2 regions of the Bradyrhizobium tunisiense genome follow, and region 1 is predicted to be linked to the other one. Evidence: riboswitches for the same ligand, from Rfam matches in the RefSeq annotation. Region 1 holds a riboswitch; the other holds the start of a gene.
What was found. Region 1 has a riboswitch for glycine ahead of ACFDR6_RS29740 (D-amino acid dehydrogenase). Riboswitches for the same ligand answer to the same signal wherever they lie in the genome.
Positions count from the first base shown of each region.

Region 2: it holds a riboswitch for glycine, as region 1 does, so the genes downstream of both, gcvT (glycine cleavage system aminomethyltransferase GcvT) here and ACFDR6_RS29740 (D-amino acid dehydrogenase) in region 1, are expected to answer to the same signal.

Region 1 is NZ_JBHLEV010000009.1:69,220-76,739, forward strand. It holds gene ACFDR6_RS29735 (NAD/NADP octopine/nopaline dehydrogenase family protein) at 1-283, opposite strand, end outside; gene ACFDR6_RS29740 (D-amino acid dehydrogenase) at 417-1,682, opposite strand; glycine riboswitch at 1,830-1,932, opposite strand; gene ACFDR6_RS29745 (amidohydrolase family protein) at 1,984-3,423, opposite strand; gene ACFDR6_RS29750 (M24 family metallopeptidase) at 3,541-4,719, opposite strand; gene ACFDR6_RS29755 (mandelate racemase/muconate lactonizing enzyme family protein) at 4,754-5,914, opposite strand; gene ACFDR6_RS29760 (hypothetical protein) at 6,084-6,389, shown strand; gene ACFDR6_RS29765 (Rieske 2Fe-2S domain-containing protein) at 6,601-7,520, shown strand, end outside.
Region 2 is NZ_JBHLEV010000010.1:66,848-74,367, forward strand. It holds gene recA (recombinase RecA) at 1-22, shown strand, start outside; gene ACFDR6_RS31025 (hypothetical protein) at 125-1,126, shown strand; gene gcvP (aminomethyl-transferring glycine dehydrogenase) at 1,251-4,118, opposite strand; gene gcvH (glycine cleavage system protein GcvH) at 4,136-4,504, opposite strand; gene gcvT (glycine cleavage system aminomethyltransferase GcvT) at 4,515-5,660, opposite strand; glycine riboswitch at 5,807-5,897, opposite strand; gene alaS (alanine--tRNA ligase) at 6,120-7,520, shown strand, end outside.

The DNA of each region.
Region 1 (7,520 bases):
CGGCCGCGGCGAGTGCGTTGGCTATGGCCGAGTGCGAGAAAGTCGGCAGGACCACGACCGCCACGTCGACTCCGGAGATGGCCGACTTGAGATCCGTCGAAATCAGCGTAGGCTTTGCAACTCCTTCGCCGAGCTTGCCGTCGAATGCTACGCCGCCGAGCTTGATGTGCGGTTCAAGCGTTTGGGCCGAACGCGCCCAGAAATGAACGGAGTGGCCTGCGAGAACCAATTCTGCGACCGAGGCTGCGCCCCCCGCTCCTCCTCCGAGTACTGCAACCTTCATTCTTTTCTCCGCAGATCGAAGCGCAATCCGCGCCACCCGAGAGCCAACTTTGATCACAGCTTATGATCACAGTTGTGATTGTCAAGCGAGAGAATTGCGGACGCCGCATGCAACCACTCGACGGTTAGACGGGCTACGTTGCCAGTCGGAGCCATTCCGTGATGCTGGGCCCAAATTCGCCGGCAAGGCATTCGGCAACCGTCTCCGCTGTTGCGGCCGAAAGGGTCCAGCCCAGGTGGCCGTGACCGGTGTTGTAGAAAACGCCCGGCATCCTGCCCCTACCGACACGCGGCATCATGTTCGGCATCATCGGACGCAAACCGGCCCAGGGCACGACGCGGTTGGTGTCGACAGAGGGGAACAGGGCTCGCGTCCAGTCAACCAGCGGCTTGATGCGATCTTGGCGTATGTCGCGGTTCATGCCGTTGAACTCTGCCGTTCCCGCGACGCGAAAGCGCGTAGCGCCCAATCGACTGGTAACGATCTTGGCGCCATCATCGAGCAGGCTGACCCAAGGCGCAGCTTTCTGACTCCGCTCGTCGTCGAGGTGCACCGTGATCGAATAGCCCTTTACAGGGTAGATGTTGAGACGGTCGCCGAGCATCGCCGCGAGGTCGCGGCTCGCGGAACCGGCGCATATGACGACACTGTCGGCATCGATCTCATCGACACGAGCGCCGCCTGAAGGCTCGTCACGCGAATACTGGATGCGGAGAATTTCGTCCCGAGCGATCTCCCTCACGGTGGCGTCAAAAACGAAGCGCACGCCACGTCTCTCGCATGCCTTGGCGAGACCGCAAACGAACTTGTGGATGTCTCCGGTTGAATCCGATGGGGTATAGAAGCCTCCGAAGAAGTCGCCGTGCAGCGTCGGCTCGATCGACTTCACCTCCGAGGCCGTCACTGGACGACGGTCCAAGCCCCCCTCCACGAGAATGGCATTGACCTTCAGCGCGTGTTGGAAACTCTGCTTATCCCGATAGAAGTGAAGGATGCCGCGACGCTCGTGGTCGAAGTCGATGCCCTCGCGCTCGGCAATGGCGAAGAGATGCTTGCGTGCGGCGATGGCGAGCCGTGTCGTCTCAACCGTGTTGTCGCGATAGTTCTTGATGTTGAAGATGAATTCGCCAAGCCAGGAATATTTGTGCCAGGTCGGCGCTGGATTCATGAGGAGCGGTGCATCGCGCCTCAACATCCACCTCACTCCCTTGAAGACGGTCGACCAGCTATTCCAGACCTCCGCATTGCTTGCGGAAAGTTGGCCGCCATTGGCGAACGATGTTTCCATGCCCGCGTAGCGCTGACGCTCGATCACCGTCACGGAATAGCCGCGATTGAGAAGGGCGTAGGCGGTCGTCACGCCGGTGATACCGGCGCCGATGACGACAACATGTGGCATTTCACTCTCCGCGATCAGAGTTGGGAAGCGGGCCGAGGCCCGCGGCTTGTCCCCAATCTGTCGCTGTACCTGAGAGATTAACCGCGACGGCTCGGCCGGTACGGCGGTCCCCTTCGGTGGGCACTCGAAGTGCCACTCTCCAGATCGTTCAGCTACATGGTCACTTTTGCCTGAGAGTTTCCTGGGGGTTGCTCCTTCGGCGCCGGCCAATACCGTCACGACGGCGGCCGATCTCTCCCATGCAGCCTGTTGAACGTGATAGGTTCTTCTGCCTTACGCCTCCGCACCTAGAGCCGGCTCTTCAATTGCCGACGTCGTAAAGCGTCGTGGTCGTCTCGACCGCTTCGTCGTGCAGACCAGCGCGCTCGACCGCCGCAGCAGCCAGTTGCCTGGCTTTGCGCCGAATCTCCGCCTCATCAACACCCTGCACCTTGCCGTCGACATATGACGCCTTCCCATCAACCCAGGTCTGCGCGATCGAGGCTGTCGATGCTGAGAATACCAAAGCCTGCAATGGATCGTGAAATGGCGTCCATTCGACGTGGTCCAGGTCGAAGAGGATGAAATCAGCCTTCTTGCCGATCTCCAGCGAACCGATGTCGTCGTCCCACATCAACGCCTTCGCACCTTCGATGGTCGCGGCGCGCAGTGCTTGTCGGGCGGTGAATATGTCCGGTTGCAGGCGAGCGTCCTTGAACATGCCGGCGACGAGCAGCATTTGCCGCATCAGGTTCATATTGCCGGCGGCCGACACGCCGTCGGTGCCAAGACCGACTTTAACGCCGGCCTTCACCATCTCCGGATACTTGCCAATGGCGGTCGCGCCTTTGCCTAGCTTGAACGACGAACACGGACAGAACGCGACGCTGGCCCCCCGTTCAGCAAGCAGGCCAACCTCCTCGTCCGAGACGGCGGCACCGTGTGCGATGACCAAATTTTTGCGAATGCCTCCGGCCCGGTCGATGCGGGTGATCGGCCAGCTGCCGTATTTTTTCTCGCAAACCCTCGCCTCCTCGATCGAGGTGGCGAGATGATAGGTCGTGCCGACGCCCAACCTCTCAGCCAATTTCACCGCTCCAACGTGGAGTTCGAGGCTGCACGGTTCCTTGCCTTCGATATTGACCCAGCAACGCGCACGGCCGTCGAGGGCGCCGTTGTAGCGGACGACACAATCCTCGAGCACCTTGAGGGCCGCCTCGGCATTCGGGAAGAAATGATGATCCACCATCTCCTTGGTCCAGCCGCGGGGGAGCTCGGGCGGGGGATTGTCGGCCGCATGCCGCCCGGTGATGCCGCGAATGCCGACCTTTTCCATCGCGCGAACGACGATGCCGGGATCGTATTGCGAGCCCATGTCAAGAAAACAGGTGGTGCCACAACGCAGCATCTCGGTGATGCCCAGCAGCGCACCCCAATATTCGTCTTCTTCGGTGATATGAGCGTAAAATGGCTTGGCCCAGTGGAACACCCAGGCGCGGGTATTGAGATTGTCCGGAAAGACCGCCCGCGACAGCGTCTCCGAAAGATGAACGTGGCTGTCAACGAAGCCCGGGCAGACGCCGAGCATCTTGCCGTCGATCACCTTGTCGAAACCGACGTTCTTTTGCCGCGCGGCCACTTCATCGGCCGGACCGATATCCGAGATGCGGTCGTTCTCGACCACGAGACTGGCGTTGCGCACGACCGTGTCGTTCTTGTCGACCGTGAAGGCGAAATTCAAGTCCTTGATCAGCGTGCGCATGCCTCTTCACCCAATATTCTACCATCACGACCGCCCCGCCGGTCACCGCGCCGTTACGTCGGGCAATTTGGAGCGCCTTCAACCAAGTTAAGCAGCCCGTCCCTCTCGGAGCCTCCGTCAAGCGACGGCGGCCCTGCGCACGGTCTCGCCTCTCTTGGCCGTACCCACGGGAATCAACCGGTCGGTGTCAGCGTAGTCGGAAAGCAGTTCCGACCCGTTGGCGGTCACCAGCAGCATATCCTTGTTCTGCATGCCGAAGCCATGTCCGGTGTCATAGCAAAGCGGCTCGAAACCGAGTACCATGTTCTCCTCGAGCGGCGCGTCGGTACCCGGCTTGCCCAGCACCGGCGTCATTCCGAGGTAAGGATCTTCGTGCAGGTGCAGGCCAATACCGTGGCCCACGAACGAGATCGGCGGCAGATCGAGCTTGGCGAGCTTCGCGATGAACGCATCGTAGACGTTGCGACAGCTCGCGCCCGGCTTCACTTTCTCCATGATTTCGTATTTGCATTCGACCAGATGCGCCCAGATCTTCTCGGCCATGGGCGGCGCCTCGCCGACGATCGCCGTACGGCATACGCCAGCCTGATACCCCTCGATGACGGAGAAGATCTCCACCCGGCAGACGTCCCCACGCTTCAAGACGCGCTCCGACGGGCCGACGTTTGGCAAGACGCTACGCTCGCCGGTCGCCACGATCATCAGCTTGAAGTGATCGGCGCCAAGAGCATAGACATTCCGGGTCAGGTGGCCGGCGATGTCCATTTCGGAATTGCCCTCGTCGACCACGGCGAGCGTGTCGGTAATGGCCTGGTCGGCAATACGAGAAAGCTTGCGCAAAAGCGCAATCTCCTCCGAGGTCTTGATTTGACGAAGCCGTGCCAGAATCGGCTCGGCGCGCTCGAACTTCGCCGACGGCATGGCCGCGAGCAGACGGGCAAAATCACCTGCCGGCAGGTAGTCCATTTCGAGTCCAATGCGAGCCTGAGCAAGCCCGAGCCCCGCGAGCTGGTCGGCGAGCACAAGCATGGGATCGTCGGAGAACTCCGCCCAAATGCGCGTGGGCACGTCCGGCTGGCGACGCATGATCGTCGACGCCTCCATATCGACGCCGAACAATGCCGTGCGGCCGTCGGCGGTCACGATGGTCATTGCGTGGCGGTGACGGATGAGCGGTTGCGAGGGGACCACGAACCCCGCTGTGTACGAGAAATTCTCAGGCGAAGAGCAGATGATGGCATCCAGCCCATGCTGAGACATTGACTTGACTTGTTTCGCGACGATTTCCGTCCGCATGACTGCTCCCTTTTTTCAACTTCTTGCTGCGCGCTTAATCCCGCACGCGGTACTTTTCGATTTTCTTCCGGTCGACTTCGATACCCATCCCCGGTCCGGATGGCACGACGATTGCGCCATCTGCGACCTTCATGGGTTCGACGAGCAGATCGTCCTTGTAGTAGATGCCGGCAACCTGACCGTGCTGGAACTCCGCCGGCGTCGAAATCGGAATGACGCAAGACAGGGTCACGGAGGGTGAGGCTGCGGCGAGTTGGACGTTGGCGAGATTCCCGATGCCGGTCTCGATCGAACCGTTGACGTTGCAGATGATGCCCGCGGCCCGGCACACCGCCCCGACCTCCATGGCCTTGTAAAGACCACCAGCCTTTGTCGTGTAGATCGACACGATTTGGATGCCGCCGGACCGAACGATCTGGATCGAATCGTGCGCGTTCCAGGCCGACTCGTCGGCCATGACGGGTGCGTCGATGCGGCGACCAACCTCGGCAATGCGCTCGATGCCCATGACGGGCTGCTCGACATATTTCAGTCGATTCTTCTCCATCCGACGAACGACTTGAACGGCCTCGCCGGGCGTCTTGTAGCCTTCGTTGGCGTCCACGCAGATTTCGACGGCATTGCCGGCGACCTCGCGAACGGCATCGACCATCGCAACGTCTCGATCCGGATCGACCCCGATCTTCACCTTGATGGTTCGCACCCCCTCCTGGACGAGCTTTGCGACCTCAACGCGGGCCTCGTCGATCGAGATCAAGCCGATCGAATGGGTAACGGGCACACGATCGCGCGCTTTGCCGCCGAGCAGGGTACTGACGGGAACATCGAGCCAACGACCGGCAAGGTCATAGGCGGCGAACTCGACGGCAGCCTTGGAATAGGGGTAGCCCCTGATGACTGCGTCCATTCGCGCGTGCAGTTCGGCGATGTTCCCGAGCTCGACACCGACAATCGCGGGAGCCAGATAGGTGTTGATCACGACTCGCGTGATCAGAGCGGATTCGCCGAAATACCGACCGAACTCACCACCCCAGTCCTTGAGCGCCGGCGCTTCGCCCCAACCGACGCGACCGTCGCTGTCGGTCATCTTGACGATGACGTATCGACCGATCACCTCAGTCAGACCTGCCCATTTGTGCTCTCGCCGCGTCGGCAGTTGGACAATCAATGTTTCGACGGATTTGATCGTGGGCAAATGGCCTGCCTTATTTCGTTTGGGTTTCGCACTCAGCTTGCTAAGATCGAAACCAAGATCATCTATCGTGATCACACTTTATGATCATGACGACGGGCGGTCAAGTGTCCCAGCGCCGGCATTGCGCATGGCGTGGGCGCCGACAGCCCGCTTGTCAGAGGAGGAAAAATTGACGATCGTCGAAGCAACAAACTACTTTGCCAAGCAAGGTCAGGCGCCGGCGGTGCTCCAACAGCGCCGCCAGGCAACCAGCATCCGGCGCGAGCTCGGCCTGGAGCCTGGCGAAATCCTTGTCCTGCGTGAGGGAAATGGGCCCGACGTGAGGTGGGAGTGTAGATTTGCCACGCGGGCAGCATACGAGGCGGATATGGCAGCGCGAGCCGGCTCAGAGGCGTTTAGCCAAGCACGCCGGGTGATGCACACGCTGGTGGATCGGTTCGAACGACACGTCTATGAAGTGGACGAGAGCCGGTAGAGCGGCGGGACCACGCGCCTCAGCATTAACGAGGACGCAGAGCTCATTGGCGCATCTCGATCCCCCCTCCTTGGCATCGTGAAGGGCCGCTCAATCGGTGAACTATCGGAGATCCCGATAGTTGGCATTGAAAATGCCGATTTTTAAAACTGCTCTAATGGTGAGAGTTTCCTCCGACAGCCGTCCGACAGAACGGAGCAAAGAGGAGCCAATGTCATTCATCCAGAACACTTGGTACGCCGCAGCATGGTCGCATGAAATCACACGCAGCTTGCTGTCACGAACCATCGCCAACGAGAGCATTGTCTTCTACCGCAAGGAAGCCGGCGATGTCGCCGCTCTTACTGATCGGTGCCCACATCGCTTTGTCCCGCTTCACCTCGGGAAGCTCAAAGGCGACATCGTCGAGTGCGGCTATCACGGACTGTGCTTCGATCCGAGCGGCGCATGTACCCTCAATCCACATGGCGATGGCGCGATCCCGAGGGCAGCCAAAGTTAAGAGCTACAAGGTCGTGGAGAAACATGACGTCGCGTGGGTTTGGCTGGGAGACGCAAGCAAGGCCGACGAGTCGCTGATCGCGGACTTCAGTGTTTTAACCAACCCGAAGTTTCGCACGGTCAGCAGCTACCTCCACGTCCAGGCGAATTATCAGCTGGTTTCTGACAATCTGCTGGATCTGAGCCATGGGCAGTACCTTCACCCGATGTTCAAGAATGCGGAGGGGCCACCCAAATTCGAGGCCGAAAAGGAACCGCAACCCAATGAAGTCTGGGCAAAATTCTCGCGTCCTAATCAACTGCCCAACAAGTATTTTCAGATGCTGGGATTTCCAACGGATCAGCGGGGCGACCATCGCAACTTCATGCGGTGGAACGCTCCGTCGCTCCTTCTGCTTGACGTCGGCATGACGGGCGTCAACAGGCCGGTAGAAGAAGGCCTTTCAATTCCAACGTCTCACCTGCTCACTCCGGAGACAGAAACGTCGACACATTACTTCTGGGCTATGTCGCGCGATTTCCGCCAGGATGAAGATGACCTCAGCCAGGAATTGCTAAAGGCCGGCGTGGCTCTCTTCGATGATGAAGACAAGCCGGTCATCGAGGCTCAGCAGCGCATGGTGAACACCCA
Region 2 (7,520 bases), on a different contig from region 1:
CGAGGAGCCGGCGGACGAGTAAGTCTTAACGCGAAGGTTTTTCGCGAGGAGCGGGCGCTGAAGACGTTGAGTTGCCGACGTCGTCAGCGCCCGTTTCGTTTTGCATGAGAGGGGCCTGCCGACCATGAAGCGCGTGATCCTGACGAGTTCGTCCGGCGTCAGCCTCGCGCTCGCGGATCGTGCTGACTTGGTCATTCCCTTCATCTATCGCTTCGTTTCGGGGCCACTTCCGTCAGCTGGCCATCTCAACGGTTATCTCGCCTGGCGCGAGTCCAGGACATGGTACGATGAGATGCACTGGTCGGATTGCGTTCCCGTCCGCTATTCGCTCCTTCTCAGGCGACAGGATCGAGCTGGCGCGTTGCTCTGGGTCTGCGAGAATTACGGGGTCGATGTCATCGAACTGTGGTTCGACTCCGAACCAAACAGTCAATTGCAGCTGGTCTGGATCCTCGATTACCTGCGTTCCAAACCACCATCCGCCACTGAGAAGCTGCGGTTGCGACATGTCGATTTCGACCTGCGCGGAGCCGACCCAGCCGCGCTTCGTCTGCGCGACGTGCAGGAGTTCGATCTGGCAGAAAGCGATTTTGCGATCGCCAGCATGGCCTGGGAGGCTTACCGTGCGCCGACGCCAGAGCTTTGCGCCGGGCTGCTCGGCAGACAGCTCGGCAGTTTGCGTTTTCTGAAGCCTGCCATGGAAGACCTGCTCGCAGAGTTGCCTTCAACGACGGGACTGGGGGCGACCGAGACGCGGCTTATCGAACTCATCGCAACAGGGCACAATCGTACCGATGAACTATTTCGGCCGGGTGCTCTGGGGACGGGGATGTTCGATCGATGGGAGTTGGGCGCGCTGCTCGAAGGACTTGCATTCGGCCCTGCGCCAGCGATCGCGGGTCTGGACGCCAAGCTGGCGACACTCGATCCGGACAACGCGCGCAGTCGCAACGCCGCCTATCGCCGGAGCCGCCTGTCGCTGACCGAATTCGGCAAAGCGGTTCTGGAGGGCCGGGAGGATTTCCGCCGCCACAACCCGATTCGGCGCTGGTGGGGCGGCACGCTCCTCACCAATGAACGGCTCTGGCGTTGGGATGGGCAAAGGCGAGTGTTGGTTGCGCCTTAGGTCGGGACCGTAGGATCGTAGGGTGGGCAAAGGCGAGCAAGCGCCGTGCCCACGATCTTTCACCGCATATGGAGGTGGTGGGCACGCTTGCGCTTTGCCCACCCTACGAAACCTCCGTCGTGTCCTACTCCGCGGCTTGCGCGTAATCGCTCACCGGCGGGCAGGAGCACACGAGGTTACGGTCGCCATAGACGTTGTCGACGCGGCCCACCGGGCTCCAGTATTTATCGGTGCGCGAGCTGCCCGCGGGGAAGCAGCCCTCGGCGCGGGTGTAGGGGCGATTCCAATCGTCGTCCGCGATGTCGTGCACGGTGTGCGGGGCGTGGCGCAACGGCGAGGCTTCGATCTTGAAGCGGCCGGCTTCGACCTCGCCGATCTCTTTCCGGATCGCGATCATGGCGTCGCAAAAACGATCCAGCTCGGCCTTCGATTCCGATTCGGTCGGCTCGATCATCAGCGTGCCCGGCACCGGGAAGCTCATGGTCGGCGCGTGGAAGCCGTAATCGATCAGGCGCTTTGCGATGTCGTCCACGGTGACGCCGCTGGTCGTCTTCAACGCACGCGGGTCGACGATGCATTCATGCGCGACGCGGCCCCTGACATTCTTGTAGAGCACCGGGAAGTGCGGATCGAGGCGCGCCGCGATGTAATTGGCGTTGAGGATCGCGATCTCGGTGGCGCGCTTCAGGCCTTCGCCGCCCATCATCAGGATATAGATGTAGGAGATGGTCAGGATCGAGGCCGAGCCGAAAGGCGCGGCCGAGACCGGGCCGACAGGCGCATCGCCTTGCGTCGCTGGATGACCGGGCAGGAACGGCGCGAGATGCGCCTTGACGCCGATCGGGCCCATGCCGGGGCCGCCGCCGCCATGCGGGATGCAGAAGGTCTTGTGCAGATTGAGATGGCTGACGTCGGCGCCGTAATCGCCTGGCCTGGAGAGGCCGACCTGCGCGTTGAGGTTGGCGCCGTCGAGATACACCTGGCCGCCATGGCCGTGGACGATGTCGCAGATCTCGCGGATGTGCTCCTCGAACACGCCATGGGTCGAGGGATAGGTGATCATGACCGCGGCGAGATCGTTCGAATGCTTCTCGGCCTTGGCGCGGAGATCATTGACGTCGACGTCGCCGTTTTTTTCGCAGGCGACCACCACCACGTCCATGCCGACCATCGCGGCCGAGGCCGGATTGGTGCCGTGGGCGGAGGAGGGGATCAGGCAGATCTTGCGATGGCTTTCGCCGCGCGAGGCATGATAGCCGCGGATCGCGAGCAGCCCGGCATATTCGCCCTGCGCGCCGGAGTTCGGCTGCAGCGAGATCGCGTCATAGCCGGTGATGTCGCAGAGCCATTTTTCCAGCCGGGCGAACAGCGCGTGATAGCCCTTGGCCTGCTCGCGCGGAACGAACGGATGCAAGCTCCCGAACTCCGGCCAGGTCAGCGGCATCATCTCGGTGGTCGCGTTCAGCTTCATGGTGCAGGAGCCCAGCGGGATCATCGCGCGGTCGAGCGCGAGATCGCGGTCACTCAGCTTGCGCATATAGCGCAGCATCTCGGTCTCCGAGCGATGCGCGTGGAACACGGGATGGGTGAGGAAAGCGGTGGTGCGCTTCAACTCGTCCGGCAGCGTTTCGCGCGTCTCGGCATCGATCTCGGCATAGGCGAGCTTGCCGCCGAAGGCGCGCCAGACCGCTTCGACCGTCGCAGGCGTGGTGGTCTCGTCGAGCGCGATGCGCAAGGCGGGGTCGCCGACGCCGAGATTGATCTTCTCGGCGGCCGCGCGCGCGACGATCTCGGCGCGCTTGGCGCCGGCATCGACGCTCAGCGTGTCGAAGAAGGTGTCGCTATCAGGCGCAAAGCCGAGCTTGCGCAAGCCGGCCGCGAGCACGGCCGCGCGGCGATGCACGTTGCGCGCGATCTGCGTCAGGCCCTCGGGGCCGTGATAGACCGCATACATCGAGGCGATCACGGCGAGCAGCACCTGCGCGGTGCAGATGTTGGAGGTCGCCTTCTCGCGGCGGATATGCTGCTCGCGGGTCTGCAGCGCGAGGCGATAGGCCGGCATTCCACGGGAGTCCACGGAGAGGCCGACGATGCGGCCGGGCAGCGAGCGCTTCAGCGCATCGCGCACCGCCATATAGGCCGCGTGCGGTCCGCCATAGCCCATCGGCACGCCAAAACGCTGCGCGGAACCGATCGCGATGTCGGCACCCAGCTCGCCGGGCGAGGCGAGCAGCGTCAGCGCCAGCAGGTCGGCGGCGACGATCGCGAGCGCGCCCTTGGCCTTCAGTGCGGCGATTGCGGGCCTGAGGTCGCGCACTGCGCCTGACGAACCCGGATACTGCAGCAACGCGCCGAGTACATCGGCCTTGTCGAGATCGGTGAGGGGATCGCCGACGACCAAACTCCAGCCCAGCGGCTCGGCGCGGGTGCGCATCACGGCGAGCGTCTGCGGGTGCACGTCCTTGTCGACGAAGAAAGCCTTTGCCTTCACCTGCGAGTGCCGCTCGGCCAGCGCCATGGCTTCGGCGGCAGCGGTGGCCTCATCGAGCAGCGAGGCGTTGGCGACGTCGAGCCCGGTGAGATCGCAGATCATGGTCTGGAAGTTGAGCAGCGCTTCCAGCCGGCCCTGGCTGATCTCGGGCTGGTAGGGCGTGTAGGCGGTGTACCAGGCCGGATTTTCGAGGATGTTGCGCTGGATCACCGCGGGCAGGATGGTGCCTGAATAGCCCTGGCCGATCAGCGAGGTGAAGACCTGGTTCTGGCTTGCGAGCTCGGTCATATGCGCGATCGCCTCGGTCTCGCTGAGCGGCTTGCCGAGGTCGAGGGGGGCGGCCTGCCGGATCGAGGCCGGCAGCGTCTCCGCCATCAAGGCATCGACGCTCTTTGCGCTGACGGTTTCGAGCATTGCGGTGACGTCGCGCGCCGAGGGGCCGATATGGCGGCGAACGAAACTTGCGGCGGTGTCGCCGTTGGTCTTGCGGTGCGCGGTCATCGCTTGCTCCATCGTCCTTAAGCCGTATGTGCCTTGTAGGCGGCTTCATCCATGAGACCGCCGAGCTCGCTCTTGTCGGCAATCCTGATCTTGAAGAACCAGGCCTTGCCCTGCGCGTCCGAGTTCACCAGCGCCGGCTCGGCGGCGAGCTCGGCATTGGCCTCGAGCACCTCGCCGGCCACGGGCGCGTAGACGTCGGAGGCGGCCTTCACCGATTCCACGACGGCGGCGGCTTCCGCCTTCTTCAGCGCGCGGCCGACCTTGGGCAACTCGACGAACACGACGTCGCCGAGCTGCTGCTGGGCATAGTCGGTGATGCCGATAGTGGCGACATCGCCGTCGATGGCGAGCCATTCATGGTCGGAGGTGTACAGCGTCGTGGTCATTGTCTCGTCCTCAGCGTTTGTAGGTGTTTTTCACGAAGGGCATGGCGGCGACTGCGAGCGGCAGTCGCTGGCCGCGCACCTCGGCGAACAGTTTGGTGCCGAGCGCGCTCAGGTTCGTGGGCACGTAGCCCATCGCGACCGGCGCATTCAGGCTCGGGCCGAAACCGCCCGACGTGACTTGTCCGATCGGCTCGCCTGCCGTCTCGTCGGCAAACAGCAGCGCGCCCTCGCGCACCGGGGCGCGGCCGAGGGCGAGCAGGCCGATGCGGCGGCGGGATGCACCACGATTGAAATGGGCCAGGATCTTGTCCGCACCCGGAAAGCCGCCGGCGCGCGCGCCGCCGGTGCGGCGACTCTTTTGCACCGACCATTCCAGCGCCGCTTCGACCGGCGTCGTGGTGGTGTCGATGTCGTGGCCGTAGAGGCAGAGCCCGGCTTCCAGCCGCAGGCTGTCGCGCGCGCCGAGGCCGATCGGCAGCACGTCCGGATTTTCCAGCAGCATCTTGGCGAGGCGCTCGGCATCCGCAGCGGGGACGGAAATCTCGAAACCGTCCTCGCCGGTATAGCCGGAGCGCGAGACGAAGCAGGCAATATCGGCAACCATGCGCGGACCGGCATCCATGAATGTCATGGACGGCGCCTCTGCACATAATTTCGCCAGCGCCGTCTCCGCCTTCGGGCCCTGCAGCGCGATCAGCGCGCGGTCGCCAAGAGAATCGATGACGCAATCGTCCGAGAGATTCGCGCGCAGATGCGCCTCGTCTTCGGCCTTGCAGGCGGCGTTGACGACCAGGAACAGGTGGTCGCCGAAATTGGCGACCATGAGATCGTCGAGAATGCCGCCGTCTTCATTCGTGAACTGGGCGTAGCGCTGCCGCCCCGGCGCGATCGCCACGATATCCTGCGGCACCAGCCGTTCCAGGGCGCGGGCGGCGTCCTCAACCTTGCCGGACTTCGGCCGGAGCGCGAGCTGGCCCATATGGGAGACGTCGAACAGGCCGGCGGAGGCTCGGGTATGGAGGTGCTCCTTCAGCACGCCCGCGGGGTATTGCACGGGCATGTCATAGCCCGCGAACGGCACCATCTTGCCACCCAGGGAGACATGAAGCCCGTGAAGGGGCGTACGTTTCAGGGAGTCTTGGTCGTGCGCTAGCATCTTGGAGGGCCCTCGGCGGTTCCCCGGGGACGATTCCCCGACGGACACCAGTCGAAGCCCCATCTGTCGCTGTGCCTGAGAGTATTATCCCGTCGGCGGACGCAGTCCGGGTCTAGACCCGTCGGCGCCTCTTTCCAGATGCTGTCAAAGCCACGCGGTCCTTTTGCCTGAGAGTTTCCGGGGCGGTTGCTCCTTCGGCGCCGGCTGCCTAAAGCCGGTCTCTCCCGACGTGGCCGTACGATACAGATGGGTACAGACCACAGGGCGGCCAAGCCTGTCAACGCGACTTCCGTGCCTTTCAACCGGATTGCGCTGATGTGGCAACCCTATGATCTCCTTGCACAGTTTCTGGACAGCGAAGCTGGCCTTGTCTAAAAGCGCTTTGGCCCGCAGATATCAGCCTTAACGTTACGGTTTTGATGGCGAGAAGCGGGTCCAAGCACACCCGATTGGATGAACATGAGCGGCGTCAACGAGATCAGGTCGACCTTTCTGAACTTCTTTGCCGAGAACGGCCACGAGATCGTGTCGTCCTCGCCATTGGTGCCGCGCAACGACCCGACATTGATGTTCACCAATGCAGGCATGGTGCAGTTCAAGAACGTCTTCACCGGCGTCGAGAAGCGGCCCTATCAGCGCGCCACCACCTCGCAGAAATGCGTGCGTGCCGGCGGCAAGCACAACGACCTCGACAATGTCGGCTACACCGCGCGCCATCTCACCTTCTTCGAGATGCTCGGCAATTTCTCGTTCGGCGACTATTTCAAGGAGCGGGCGATCGAGCTCGCCTGGACGCTGATCACCAGGGAGTTCGGGCTCAAGAAGGACAAGCTGCTGGTCACCGTCTACCACACCGACGACGAGGCGGCCGGCCTGTGGAAGAAGATCGCGGGCTTCTCCGACGACCGCATCATCCGCATTCCGACCTCGGACAATTTCTGGGCGATGGGCGACACCGGTCCGTGCGGCCCGTGCTCGGAGATCTTCATCGACCGCGGCGAGCACATCTGGGGCGGGCCTCCGGGCTCGCCGGAAGAGGACGGCGACCGCTTCCTCGAATTCTGGAACCTCGTGTTCATGCAGTACGAGCAGGTGACGAAGGAGGAGCGCGTGCCTCTGCCGCGTCCCTCGATCGACACCGGCATGGGTCTGGAGCGCATGGCCTGCATTCTGCAGGGCGTCGAGAGCGTGTTCGAAACCGATCTGTTCCGCCATTTGGTCGATGCGACGTCGTCCGCGCTCGGCAGCGGGCCGAACGAGCAGACCGTGGCCTCGTTCCGCGTCATCGCGGACCATCTGCGTTCCTCGGCCTTCCTGGTCGCGGACGGTGTGCTGCCCTCGAACGAGGGCCGCGGTTACGTGCTGCGGCGGATCATGCGCCGCGCGATGCGCCATGCGCAGCTGCTAGGTGCGAAAGAGCCGCTGATGCATCGGCTGGTCTGGGCGCTGGTGCGCGAGATGGGCCAGGCCTATCCCGATTTGATGCGCGCGGAGAATCTGATCGAGGAAACGCTGCGGCTGGAAGAGACCCGCTTCCGCAAGACGCTGGTGCGCGGCCTTGCCATCCTCGACGAGAGGAGCGCGTCCCTGAAGAAGGGCGACATGTTCGACGGCGACGTCGCCTTCACGCTCTACGACACCTACGGCTTCCCGCTGGACCTGACGCAGGACGCGCTGAAGTCGCGCGGCATCGGCGTCGACCAGGCCGCGTTCACCGACGCGATGGAGCGCCAGAAGGCCAAGGCGCGCGAGTCCTGGAAGGGTTCTGGCGAGGCGGCTTCCGAGGCGATCTGGTTTCCGCTGCGCGAGAAGCTCGGTGCCACTGAATTCCTGGGCTACGAGACCGAGAGCGCCGAGGGC